DNA from 3 places in the [Clostridium] hylemonae DSM 15053 genome. Region 3 is predicted to be linked to each of the others. Evidence: riboswitches for the same ligand, from Rfam matches in the RefSeq annotation. Region 3 holds a riboswitch; each other region holds the start of a gene.
What was found. A riboswitch is a leader RNA that binds a small molecule or an ion and turns the genes downstream of it on or off. The one in region 3 is predicted to bind thiamine pyrophosphate.

Region 1: linked by a shared signal. The riboswitch ahead of thiS (sulfur carrier protein ThiS) and the one ahead of thiT (energy-coupled thiamine transporter ThiT) in region 3 are both predicted to bind thiamine pyrophosphate.
Region 2: linked by a shared signal. The riboswitch ahead of thiM (hydroxyethylthiazole kinase) and the one ahead of thiT (energy-coupled thiamine transporter ThiT) in region 3 are both predicted to bind thiamine pyrophosphate.

Annotation. Positions count from the first base shown of each region.
Region 1 covers NZ_CP036524.1:230,793-234,958, forward strand. The annotation lists gene LAJLEIBI_RS01030 (CDP-alcohol phosphatidyltransferase family protein) at 1-476, shown strand, start outside; gene LAJLEIBI_RS01035 (phosphatidylserine decarboxylase) at 490-1,371, shown strand; TPP riboswitch at 1,430-1,537, shown strand; gene thiS (sulfur carrier protein ThiS) at 1,860-2,057, shown strand; gene thiF (sulfur carrier protein ThiS adenylyltransferase ThiF) at 2,061-2,693, shown strand; gene LAJLEIBI_RS01050 (thiazole synthase) at 2,703-3,485, shown strand; gene thiH (2-iminoacetate synthase ThiH) at 3,502-4,166, shown strand, end outside.
Region 2 covers NZ_CP036524.1:293,222-297,387, forward strand. The annotation lists gene LAJLEIBI_RS01395 (helix-turn-helix domain-containing protein) at 1-40, shown strand, start outside; gene LAJLEIBI_RS01400 (cyclase family protein) at 152-793, shown strand; gene greA (transcription elongation factor GreA) at 867-1,370, shown strand; TPP riboswitch at 1,443-1,552, shown strand; gene thiM (hydroxyethylthiazole kinase) at 1,613-2,434, shown strand; gene thiE (thiamine phosphate synthase) at 2,421-3,062, shown strand; gene LAJLEIBI_RS01420 (HAD family hydrolase) at 3,059-3,721, shown strand; gene thiD (bifunctional hydroxymethylpyrimidine kinase/phosphomethylpyrimidine kinase) at 3,825-4,166, shown strand, end outside.
Region 3 covers NZ_CP036524.1:1,365,070-1,369,235, reverse strand. The annotation lists gene LAJLEIBI_RS06335 (ammonium transporter) at 1-1,002, shown strand, start outside; gene LAJLEIBI_RS06330 (CPBP family intramembrane glutamic endopeptidase) at 1,166-2,107, opposite strand; TPP riboswitch at 2,288-2,393, shown strand; gene thiT (energy-coupled thiamine transporter ThiT) at 2,390-2,956, shown strand; gene LAJLEIBI_RS19500 (GNAT family N-acetyltransferase) at 2,965-3,369, shown strand; gene LAJLEIBI_RS06315 (2-keto-3-deoxygluconate permease) at 3,389-4,166, opposite strand, start outside.

The DNA.
Region 1 (4,166 bases), 1.1 Mb from region 3:
TTGGCATACAGATCGATTCTCTCTGCGACGTCGTCTGTTTCGGCGCGTTCCCGGCGCTGATATGTTACCTGCTCGGTGTGCGAGGCCCCATCGGCATTGCCATTATTATACTGTACTGTATAAACTCAGTGATCCGTCTCGCCTATTTTAATGTGATGGAGGCGAAAAACGCCCTCGTGACGGAAAGCGGAGAGAAGTATTACAGAGGACTGCCGATAACATCCATGGCGATCGTGCTTCCTCTTGTGTTTATGGTTCAGTTTTTTGTGCCGGACTGGGTGTTCCGCATCTGCCTGCACCTTGCGCTTTTGATCGTAGGTATATTGTTTATAGGCAACTTTAAGCTGAGAAAGCCGAAGAACGGCACGCTGGCGGTTCTCGTGGCAGTGGTGGGCGCCGCTGTGCTCATAATGATCATTTTCACGAATTACCGTATCAGCTTCCACACAGGCTGGCCGTGGTTCTGCAGAAGATGAAAGTGAGTATGACATGAAATATATTGACAGAGAAGGCAAAGTTACGTCGGACGACTCTGGCCAGGACAGACTGCTCAGGTGGATGTATACGCACCGCGCCGGGAGAGCTGCCCTAAGACTGCTTGTACGTCCCGGAATTTCAAGGGCCGGAGGATGGCTTCTGGAGAGAAACTGGTCGAGATGTCTCATAAAACCGTTTGTGAAACACAACGATATAGATTTGTCCTGCTTCAGAAAGCAGAAGTTCACATCTTACAATGATTTTTTTACAAGGCAGATAAAATCGGAATTCCGTCCCATGGAAGGCGGTCCTGATACACTTGTCAGCCCGTGCGACGGGAAACTGAGCGTGTATCCTGTCTTACATAACAGAGACGGGGCAGGTGAATTCTGCATTAAGAATACGAAGTATACGGTAGAATCTCTTCTGCGCTCCGCACATCTGGCAAAGCGTTATGAAGGCGGGTATGCCTGTGTATTCCGGCTGACAGTAGACGATTACCACAGATACTGCTATATAGACGACGGAGAAAAATCAGAGAACCGGACCATACCGGGGATCTTCCACACGGTCAATCCTGCGGCGAATGACGTGATCCCGATCTATAAAGAAAATACGAGAGAATATTCCCTGCTCAAGAGCCGGCATTTTAAGACCGTGCTCATGATGGAGGTGGGAGCCCTGATGGTGGGGCGCATCACGAATTATCACGGCGCCTGCAAGGTGAAGCGCGGACAGGAAAAGGGGCGGTTTGAGTTCGGAGGTTCCACGGTCATTCTATTGTTCCAGAAAGGGGCCGCCGACTTGGATAAACGTCTCATCGACAACACGGCAAAAGGCTTTGAGACGATCGTAAAGATGGGAGAGCGGATAGGAGCGGCTCCTGTCTGTTAGTGCGTACATTATCATCCGGTATTGACACAATGCGCCGGATGCCTTATATTTATAGATGTAAATTGAATAGGGGAGCTTATTAGATAGGCTGAGAGGAAGTTGTAAACTTCGACCCATATACCTGATTTGGATAATGCCAACGTAGGAACGTACAGCTAGTTTGTTTACGGGAAATGCTCAGGCATTTCCCGTTTTCCATTTCAAACCATCGAGAGTGGACGAGAGTTCATGAAGGGGTGCACCACCGCGGGTGTATTTCTTTCATGAACTCTTTTTTATTATATAGGCAGGTTCGTAGAACTTTCCTATATAACAAAAAAACCTCCGGGGAATGCACGCAATGTGCAGAGGAAAGCTGCTTCGCAGCCGCACATTGGCGCGCAAAGTGTACAAGTCTCTCATGAGTGAGGGACATGGGCAGGTGAAATGGACTTGTCTACTTTATTTATACGGCAATTATCTGAGGGGGACAGAAAGGAGGCGGTCATATGATGAAGGTCAACGGCAGAGAGCAGGAATATGTTCCGGGTACTTCTGTGGAGCTTCTGCTCAGACAGATGGAGTATCCGGAACAAAAAGTAGCGGTCGAGCGCAACGGGGAGGTCGTTCCCCGGAAACAATATGCACAGACGGTACTTGAAGACGGTGATACGATCGAAGTTGTGAGCTTTGTAGGAGGAGGTTAGTGTATGATCACGGAGGAAGAGATCCAGCGGGCGCTGGCAGAACGCCACTCCCCGGAGGTCCGGAAAAAGCTTGCCGGCGCCCGTGTCGCGGTCGCCGGTCTCGGAGGGCTCGGGTCCAATGTTGCGTTTGCCCTGGCCAGAATCGGGGTGGGGCATCTGCATCTTATTGATTTTGACAAGGTGGATATTACCAACCTGAACCGGCAGCAGTATTTTATCCGGCATATCGGCATGTACAAGACAAGCGCCCTGACGGAAGAGCTTATGGAGATCAACCCATACCTGGAACTTTGCCCGGAATGCGTCAAAGTGACGGAAGAAAATCTATTGTCTCTGTTTGCACAGGATGACATCGTGTGTGAGGCTTTTGACGACCCGGAGGCGAAGGCGGTGCTTGTCAACGGGATCCTGGAACATTATCCGGACAAGTTTCTTGTATGTGCATCGGGAATGGCAGGCTGGGGAGGCAATGACACCATACGGACGCGGAAGGTGACGGAGCGTTTTTATGTGTGCGGCGACGGGGTGAGTGAGCCGTCATACGGCAGGGGGCTGATGGCTCCGCGGGCCGCGCTGTGCGCTGCGCATCAGGCAAATTTGATCACGCAGTATATTATTGAAGGACAGATAGAATAGGAGGAAGTTATGATGGAACATACGACAGAGGATACATTTACACTTGGAGGACATACATTCACGTCACGCTTTATTCTCGGTTCAGGCAAATATTCCCTGGACCTTATCAAAGCAGCGGTGGAGCATGCCGGCGCGCAGATCATCACGCTGGCGCTGCGCCGGGCTGACGAGGGAGGGATGGCCAATATACTCGACTACATACCGGAACATGTCACGCTGCTGCCAAATACTTCAGGTGCGAGAAATGCGGAAGAAGCCGTGCGTATAGCCCGGCTCTCCAGAGAACTGGGCTGCGGTGACTTTGTGAAGGTGGAGGTGATCCGCGATTCCAAATATCTGCTGCCGGACAATTATGAGACAGTGAAGGCGACGGAGATATTGGCCAGAGAAGGATTTGTCGTCATGCCTTATATGTACCCGGATCTGAATGCCGCCAGGGATATGGCCCGGGCGGGGGCGGCCTGTATCATGCCGCTCGGTTCTCCTATCGGTTCCAACAAAGGGATCTGTACAAGAGACTTTATTCAGATCCTCATCGATGAGATAGATCTTCCGGTCATCGTAGACGCGGGGATCGGAAAGCCGTCTCAGGCGTGTGAGGCGATGGAGATGGGGGCTGCCGCCGTGATGGCCAACACGGCGATCGCAACGGCGGGCGATATTCCTTCCATGGCAGGGGCATTTTGCAAAGCGGTCGAGGCGGGAAGAGCTGCATATCTGTCCGGCATGGGCAGGGTCATGGACAGAGGAGCCAGCGCATCTTCTCCGCTTACGGGCTTTCTGCAGGATTAGAAGGAGGCATATTATTGTGGATGAACAAACATGTGTAAATGAGAGTATCTTGAATGACGATATCAGAGAATGGCAGAAAAAGAACCGGATCGATCATATGTCGTATCTGCCGGGGATGGAGGTTCTTAAGTCTGATGTGGAGGCGCAGGTGACGGCTGCCATGAACTCCTATGACTATACAAAGTATACGGCGGACGATGTACGCCGCGCGCTGGGACATGAGAACCGTTCTCCTGAAGACTTTGCGGCGCTTCTGTCCCCGGCGGCGCTTCCGCTTCTGGAGGAGGTGGCACAGTGCGCGAGGACAGAGACAAGGAAGCATTTCGGCAACAGCGTCAATATGTTTACGCCGGTGTATATTGCCAACTACTGTGAGAACTTCTGTATCTACTGCGGCTTCAACTGTCATAACAAGATCAGGCGCGCCATACTGAGCGCCGAAGAGATAGAAAGAGAGATGGAAGCGGTCGCCCGCAGCGGACTGCGGGAGGCGCTCATACTCACCGGGGAGAGCAGAAAACACTCGGATGTGGAATACATCGCAGGAGCCTGCATGACAGCGCGGAAATATTTTAAAGTCGTCGGTCTGGAAGTCTATCCGATGAATTCGGATGAATATGCTTACCTTCATAAATGTGGCGCAGATTATGTGACGGTGTTTCAGGAGACATACAATTCTGA
Region 2 (4,166 bases), 1.1 Mb from region 3:
GCCCGGAGATATACTGGAATTTGAGAGAGAAGAAAAATAATAAATCCTTAAGATTTATGTCCCGCAATCTTAATAATAGTCTGGTAGAATATACCTGTTGAACTTCTGCTGTTCAATGGGTATATGTCACGTAGAAAGGAAGGGATAATCTGTGGAAATTATCGATCTTACCTACACAATAGACAAAGATATTCCGGTGTGGCCGGGGACACCGAAGCCGAGGCTCGGCAGTCTGTGCAGTTATGGAAAAGACGGTTTCAGAGAGACGGCTCTTGAACTGACGTCGCACATGGGGACGCATATGGACGCGCCGGCGCACTTATTTGCAAAAGGGAAGACGCTGGAGCAGTTTCCCGCGGCCCACTTTATCGGCAAGGCTGTGGTGATCGACTGTACCGGGATCAAAGAGGGAGAGTATATTACATGTAAATACATAGAACCGGTCAGAGAACTGGCGGACGCCGCTGATTTTCTGCTGTTTCGGACAGGCTGGGAGAAGTTCTGGGGACAGGAAGAGTATATGAGACGTTCTCCCGGTCTTGAAGTGGATACGGCGAAATATATCGCCAGGGCCGGTAAAAAAGGTGTAGGTATAGATACGATGAGCATTGACGCGGCTGAGGCAAGGGAACTGCCGGCGCATAAGGTGCTCCTTGGGACAAACCAGATGGTGATCATAGAGAATCTCTGCCGGCTTAAAGAGCTTGGGAGCGGGCTTTCAGATCTCATTGCCCTTCCCTTAAAATATGAATATGCCGACGGGGCGCCCGTGCGCGCCATGGCATATATCTGACAAAAGAACTGGACAAACTATGATCTCCGGCGATACAATAAAAAACGAACGAGTAAGAAAGGCAGGAGATTTTGTGAGAGAACAGTTGACGAAAAGTGATGTGCAGAAGATCAAGGAAGAGATAGAGTACCGGAAGCTGGTCGTGCGCAAAAAAGAGCTGGAGGCAGTGAAGGAAGCGCGGGCCCAGGGCGACCTGAGTGAGAATTTTGAATATAAGGCAGCCAAACAGGACAAGAACAGGAATGAAAGCCGCATAAGGTATCTGGAGAAAATGCTGAAAACGGCCAGGATCGTCTCGGATACGTCCCGGGAGGATGAAGTCGGAATCAACAATACGGTGGAACTGTATTTTGAAGAAGACGATGAGACAGAAAAGTACCGGCTCGTCACAAGTGTGCGCGGGAATTCGCTGGAAGGGCGCATCAGCATAGAGTCACCCCTTGGAAAAGCGATTCTCGGCCATAAAGAGGGGGAGCGCGTCAAAGTGACGGCAAACGGCGGCAGCGGGTATTATGTAGTGATCCGGGCCATTGATAAATCGTCGGATGAGAGCGGGGATACGATACGGAAGTATTGATGCTTTCGGCAGAACATAATTCTTTCATTGCAAAATCCGGAAAACGTAGTATAATAAAAATTGTGAAAACATCATAGCAACAAGGGGAGCTCGCGGAAAGCGGGCTGAGAGTAAGCTGTCAGTGCTTAGACCCGTAACCTGATTTGGATAATGCCAACGTAGGGATATAGCGTAAGTATTTTTAGCGGATATGTCAGACTTTGGCATATCCGTTTTTTCTGTTTTTAAAGGAGGATCAAGGAATGTTAGGAAACTGTATTGACGAGGTGAGAAAGCAGGGAACGCTCGTACACAACATCACAAATTATGTGACGGTCAATGACGTGGCCAATATACTGCTGGCGTGCGGAGGAAGCCCGATCATGTCGGATGAGGCGGAGGAAGTGGAAGAGATCACTTCCATCTGCAGCGGACTGAATATCAATATTGGGACGCTGAACAGACGGACGATAGAAGCCATGTACATTGCGGGCAGAAAGGCAAAAGAACTGGGACATACCGTGTTGCTTGACCCGGTCGGCGCGGGAGCCAGCAGTCTTCGGACAGAGACAGCGGCCAGGCTTATGAAAGAGATAAAGTTTGATGTTATCCGTGGAAATATATCAGAGATCAAGACGCTTTCCCGGGGGAGCGGAAGTACCAAGGGAGTAGATGCCGATGTGGCCGACGCAGTGACAGAGGATAATCTGGATGAGGCAGTGGCGTTTGTCAAAGCATTTGCGTCGGAGACAGGGAGTATCACCGCCGTGACAGGCGCCATCGACCTGGTCAGTGACGGCGCCGACTGTTACGTGATACGAAACGGCCGCCCTGAGATGGGCAGGATAACAGGCACCGGATGCCAGCTGTCCGGCATGATGACCGCTTTTGTGGCCGCCAATAAGGAGCAGAAGCTTAAGGCCGCGGCCGCCGCGGTATGCGCCATGGGGCTTGCGGGAGAGACGGGCTTTAAGTATATGCGGGAGGGCGGCGGAAATGCGTCCTACCGCAGCCTGATCATAGACGCGGTATACAATATGGATGGGAAAATACTGGATGAAGGAGCACGTTATGAAATTCGATAAAAAGAGTCTGCTGCTCTACGCAGTGACTGACAGAAGATGGCTGAAAGGCAGTACGCTTACCGCTCAGGTGGAAGAAGCGATCAGAGGCGGGGCGACGTTTATCCAGCTTCGGGAAAAGAACCTGGATGAAGAACAGTTCCTCCGGGAGGCACGGGAAGTACAGCAGCTTTGCAGAAGCTTTCATGTTCCGTTCGTCGTCAATGACAATGTGGAAATCGCGGCCGCCATAGACGCGGACGGAGTCCATGTGGGACAAAGTGATATGGAAGCCGGCGATGTACGGGCCAGGCTTGGACATGATAAGATCATCGGCGTGTCCGCCCAGACAGTGGAGCAGGCGCTGCTGGCACAGGAAAGGGGAGCGGACTATCTCGGCGTAGGCGCCGTGTTCTCCACCGGCTCCAAGGCCGACGCTGTGGAGGTGAGCCATGATACATTAAAGGAGATCTGCAGAGCCGTAGAGATACCGGTCATTGCCATAGGAGGGATCGGCAGGGAGAATGTGGACATGCTTGCGGGCAGCGGCATCTGCGGCGTTGCCGTTATCAGCGCGGTCTTCGGCGCCCCTGACATAAGACAGGCGGCCCGGGAACTGAGAGGGGCGGCAGAAAAGATGGTGGGAGTATGATCAGGGGAGCCATTTTTGATGTGGACGGGACACTGCTCGATTCCATGCCCATATGGGAGGAAGCCGGAGAACGTTATCTGACATCCAGAGAGATCGTGCCGGAGCGCGGTCTAGGGCAGAGGCTGTATCCTATGACGATGGAGGAAGGGGCCTGTTATCTGAAGCATACGTACGGGCTCCCTGAAAGCACCGGAGACATAATAAGCGGGATCAACCGTCAGATCGAACAATTCTACAGGTACAGCGCCCGTTTAAAGCCCGGGGCGGCAGAATTTCTCGAAGGCCTCAGGAAAAAAGGAGTCAGGCTTACGGCCGCAACGTCAAGCGACAGGCATCTGATCGAGGCAGCGTTTACCCGTCTTGGGATCGGACCGTACTTTGAGAGAATATTTACCTGCACCGAAGTGGGCGAGGGGAAGGATAAACCAAAGATATTCCGTGAGGCGGCGGCCTGTATGGGAACGGCGCCGGAGGAAACGCTTGTGTTTGAAGATGCATTGCATGCTATTGATACTTCCCTTGGATCCGGCTTTAAGACCGTTGGAGTTTATGACACTTCCAGTGAAGACCGACAGGAGGAGATCCGCGCCAAAGTACATATATACATGAGTGAATACAGAGCGTTTGATTTATTCTGGGAATCAGCATCAAGATGTTGATGTCAAGCGGCAGATTGGGGGCACCACCTTCGGCCGCTATATAAAATTAATGCTAATCCTTACATCACATGAGGAAATATTTGCGAAGAAAAGAGGAAGAAAAATGAGAACAGCATTAACGATCGCCGGAAGTGATTCCAGCGGAGGCGCCGGCATCCAGGCAGATATCAAGACAATGACGGCAAATGGCGTGTACGCCATGAGCGCAGTCACTGCACTTACTGCACAAAATACGACCGGCGTGACAGGAATCATGGAGGTAACTCCGCAGTTTCTAAAGGAGCAGCTCGACAATATATTTACAGATATCCGCCCTGACGCGGTGAAGATCGGAATGGTATCTTCCGGTCCGCTCATAGAGACGATAGCCGCAGCATTGCGAAAATACGGCGCTGAGCATGTGGTAGTCGATCCGGTCATGGTGGCCACAAGCGGCTCCAGACTC
Region 3 (4,166 bases):
TGGAATGGCATTATAGGCATCAAAGGATTTTTTAATCCCGCGTCCCTGGCAGATGCCGATGGAATGATAAATGGACTTCCTGTCGGAGTGTTCATGATATTCCACACTGTATTTTGCGCAACTGCTGCAACGATCGTATCCGGCTCCATGGCAGAGAGGACAAAGTTCGCAGCTTATCTTGCATACAGTGCAGCGATCAGTATTATTATATATCCTGTTTCCGGTCACTGGATCTGGGGCGGAGGATTCCTGTCCCAGATGGGCTTTCATGATTTTGCGGGCTCTACTGCAGTACATATGGTAGGCGGGCTCTGCGCTCTGGTCGGCGCTAAGATTCTAGGGCCCCGTATTGGCAAATACACTAAAGACGGTAAGGCCAGGGCTATTCCCGGACATAACCTGCCTATCGCTGCCCTGGGCGTATTCATTTTATGGTTCTGCTGGTTCGGGTTCAACTGCGGCTCTACAACAGCCGCATCCACAAGCCTTGGTGATATTGCCATGACAACAAATCTCGCCGCCGCTGCCGCAACATTGATGGCCATGTGCGTAACATGGCTCCGTTATGGAAAGCCAGACGTGTCCATGACCTTCAACGGCGCTTTGGCCGGGCTGGTGGCGATCACTGCCGGCTGTGATGTAGTCAGCAGTTGGGAAGCGATTATTATAGGCCTTGTTGCCGGTCTGGTCGTAGTGTTCTCTATAGAAATCTTCGACCAGAAAATAAAAATTGATGACCCGGTAGGTGCTGTCAGTGTCCACGGTATCTGCGGTGCGCTCGGAACCATTCTCACAGGGGTCTTCGGAGAAGGCTGCAGTCTGGGGACACAGATAACAGGTGTAGCCAGCGTAGCCGCATACGTCCTTGTAATGGCATTTGTCATCTTTACCATCATCAACAAAACCATCGGGCTGCGCGTCAGCCGCGAGGAAGAAACAGAAGGCCTGGATGTACACGAACATGGCTCCAGTGCCTACGCCGATTTCAACTTCCGTTTATAAAAGCAACTCCTTAAAATAGCACAGAAAAATAAATGCCTGGAATTTTCTCCATCTCGTTGAAACGCACGTATGAGTTCGTATACAGCTATGCAGCTTATATTCCAACATTTTTTAGATGATCGTGCCCTGGAAAAAAACATGATAAACTTAAGAATCTGACAGCTTACACAGCTGCCAGATTCTCATTTTCCCCCGGTTTATTCGGATAATCGGGTCTCTCTTCTATTCTCTGGATAAATACAAACATCGTCGCCGCCACTGCCGCACATACAACTGTGACGATCCCTATCCTCATAATATCTGCCGACAGCCACTCCAGAAGCTCGTACTTCGTGGCCAGCACCGAGAAAATGTTCATGACGACATGAGCCGCTGCGGGCGCTTTTATCGAACCATACTTCTCATAAATATAAGCCAGCATCATTCCAAGCACAAAGCTGTAGATCATCTGCACTAAATTCACGTGCAGGATGGAAAATACAACGGATGAGTATATGGCGGCCTGCATATAGCCCCCTCTCGCTCTCAGGCGCTTAAACATAAGCCCGCGGAATACGAGTTCCTCACAGACTGGAATGAGAACGCCAAGGCAGATGATCTGTATGAGAAGCGGCGGCGTGTAGAGCACCTCCATCGTCTCCTCATAAGAGCTGCTCAGAGCGGACACTCCACTGATAGCGATCAGGTTGTTCAGTCCCCAGCACATGGCAACTGACATTACGAGCACAGCGCCATATTTCCATACCGGCGCCTTTTTGTTCGGCAGGATTCCGGATACCCGTTCCCTCACCCTGTCTCTGTGAAAGAGCACGATCATGACCGGTATCGTGATGAATGCAGCCGCCCCTTCGATCACGGTCTGCCACTTCATCAATTCCTCCAGTATGGCATTATACAGATTCATCATCTGGTCCTGATTCTCCATCGCTTTCATAGCTGTGTCATAATGCGCAGACATATATAAGAAAGAACACACCATAGCACCGGCCATCATCGTGGCAAAAGCAATTCCCCACTTGATGAGCAGCGGGCCCCACAGATGCATGAACCGCTTTCCGCCGCTCTCCGGGGGTACAGGCGGTGTTACATTTTGCTGTTGTTCCATAATAAACCTCACTTTCTTTCAATCACTCCCTCTATTCTACTTCTCATTAACCCAACATGCAATTAAAAAAGTATAAATTCTTTGAAACAATTCAAAGGGGTCAGACCCCTATGGCCATAGGGGTCTGACCCCTTTCGTACAACCCCCGTACTTGACACATTCTTATTTTCTGACTATTATAGTATTTGAACGGGGCGCCGAAACGGCTGAGATGTGCATGTCTTCGCACAGACCCTTATAACTTGATCCGGATAATGCCGGCGTAAGGAAGGAGAATTTAATATGTCAAAATCAAGTGTCAAAACAAGCACTTCTTCAGGTGCTGTCACAAAGAAACTCGTTTTTTCTGCAGTTGGAATCGCACTCGCAATGGTGACTTCTTACATTAAAGTATGGGAGATGCCCATGGGCGGTTCTGTCACATTATTATCCATGTTGTTCATCTGTCTTATCGGATACTGGTATGGGCCGAAGTATGGTATTCTGACCGGGGTTGCCTATGGCATACTTCAGTTTGTTGTAGATCCGTACATGCTCTCGATCCAGCAGGTAGTGCTCGATTATCCGCTTGCTTTCGGGGCGCTCGGATTGTCCGGTTTCTTTTCCGAACGGAAATATGGTCTGCAGGCCGGCTACATAGTGGGTGTCATCGGGCGGTTCATCTGTTCTCTTCTGTCCGGGGTCATCTTTTTTGCATCCTATGCACCGGAAGGAATGAATCCGTGGGCCTATTCCGCACTCTATCAGGGGTCCTACCTCGGCGCGGAGGCTGTGATCACACTTGTGATCGTATCGCTTCCGCCGGTCACTAAAGCATTGAAATATGTCAAAACGCAGACGAACGTGTAACAGGCAGGATGGATACAAGGATGAATATAAAACAAGAAATATATCCGCATTACTCTCCTAAAGGCGCAGTGGAATATTTTCTTGCACATCACAATGAGGCTAATATTATCAAGGATATTAAAGAGAACCAAGTTTTTCTTTGCTTTGACCTAAAGCGCAATGCCGTAGGTACAGTTACGATAAGGGAGAATGAAATATGCAGATTATTTGTTCTGCCCTCCCGCCAGGGTAACGGATATGGTACGGAATTGCTTGATCATGCAGAAAAAATAATCTCACATCAGTATTCAAAGATCATACTTTCCTCCTCACTGCCGGCAAAAAAATATATCAATACAGACGTGTATTCAAACAGCCGTGACTTAAAACTGTCACGGCTGTTTATTTTTTGTGAATCCACAATATGCAATTAACTATGTAAATACAGAGCGTTTAGTCAAATTTCTGACCCGGGAGCGGCATCTTCGGACAGCCAAACCTCTTAGCCCACCAGCTCGTTATAAATGGCGTTACAATGCAGGTCACCACTACCGATGCCGCGACCTGGACCGTAGCTGTCGCAACGTACGGCTCCCACGATGTGTCGATGAGCGCTACCGCCGCTGGAACCGCCACTGCATTGCCAGCAGTTGTGGCCACTGCCCATGCGGCATACCCGGGCCGCCTGCTGATGAACTTGTCAAAGACGAGAATAAACCCGCCGCCGACAAATACGGTGATAAGACCAAGCAGAATTCCAGGAAATCCCCCTTTGATTATACTCGTCAGATCGATCCCGGCACCGAGCGCAAAGCCTATCAGAGGAATGATCGCGGTTCCCATCGGAGCAAACAGTTCCCGCATCCCTTTGTCTATGTTACCGATCAGCATACCAAGAACGATCGGTATAATAGCTGCCAGCAGTGACATGAATGGGATATTTGCAAGACCGGAGGCTCCAAGCGCCACAAGTGTAAAGAACGGCCCGTCATTCAGCGCAAGCAGCGGAAAGCATCCGCAGTCAGCCTGGTCACCGTAATTTCCCATCAAAGTCAGGTAAACACTGCCGTTACTGTTCGTGACCGCACTGATAACAGCCAGCGTCGTAAGTCCAAAGACGCCTTCCATTCCCCATATCTTTCCGATTATGATTCCAAGCAGCGCTCCTACGGCAAACTTGGCCAGCAGGAGCACCCCTCCCCTTTTCAGTACCTTCGGCATGTCTTTCACC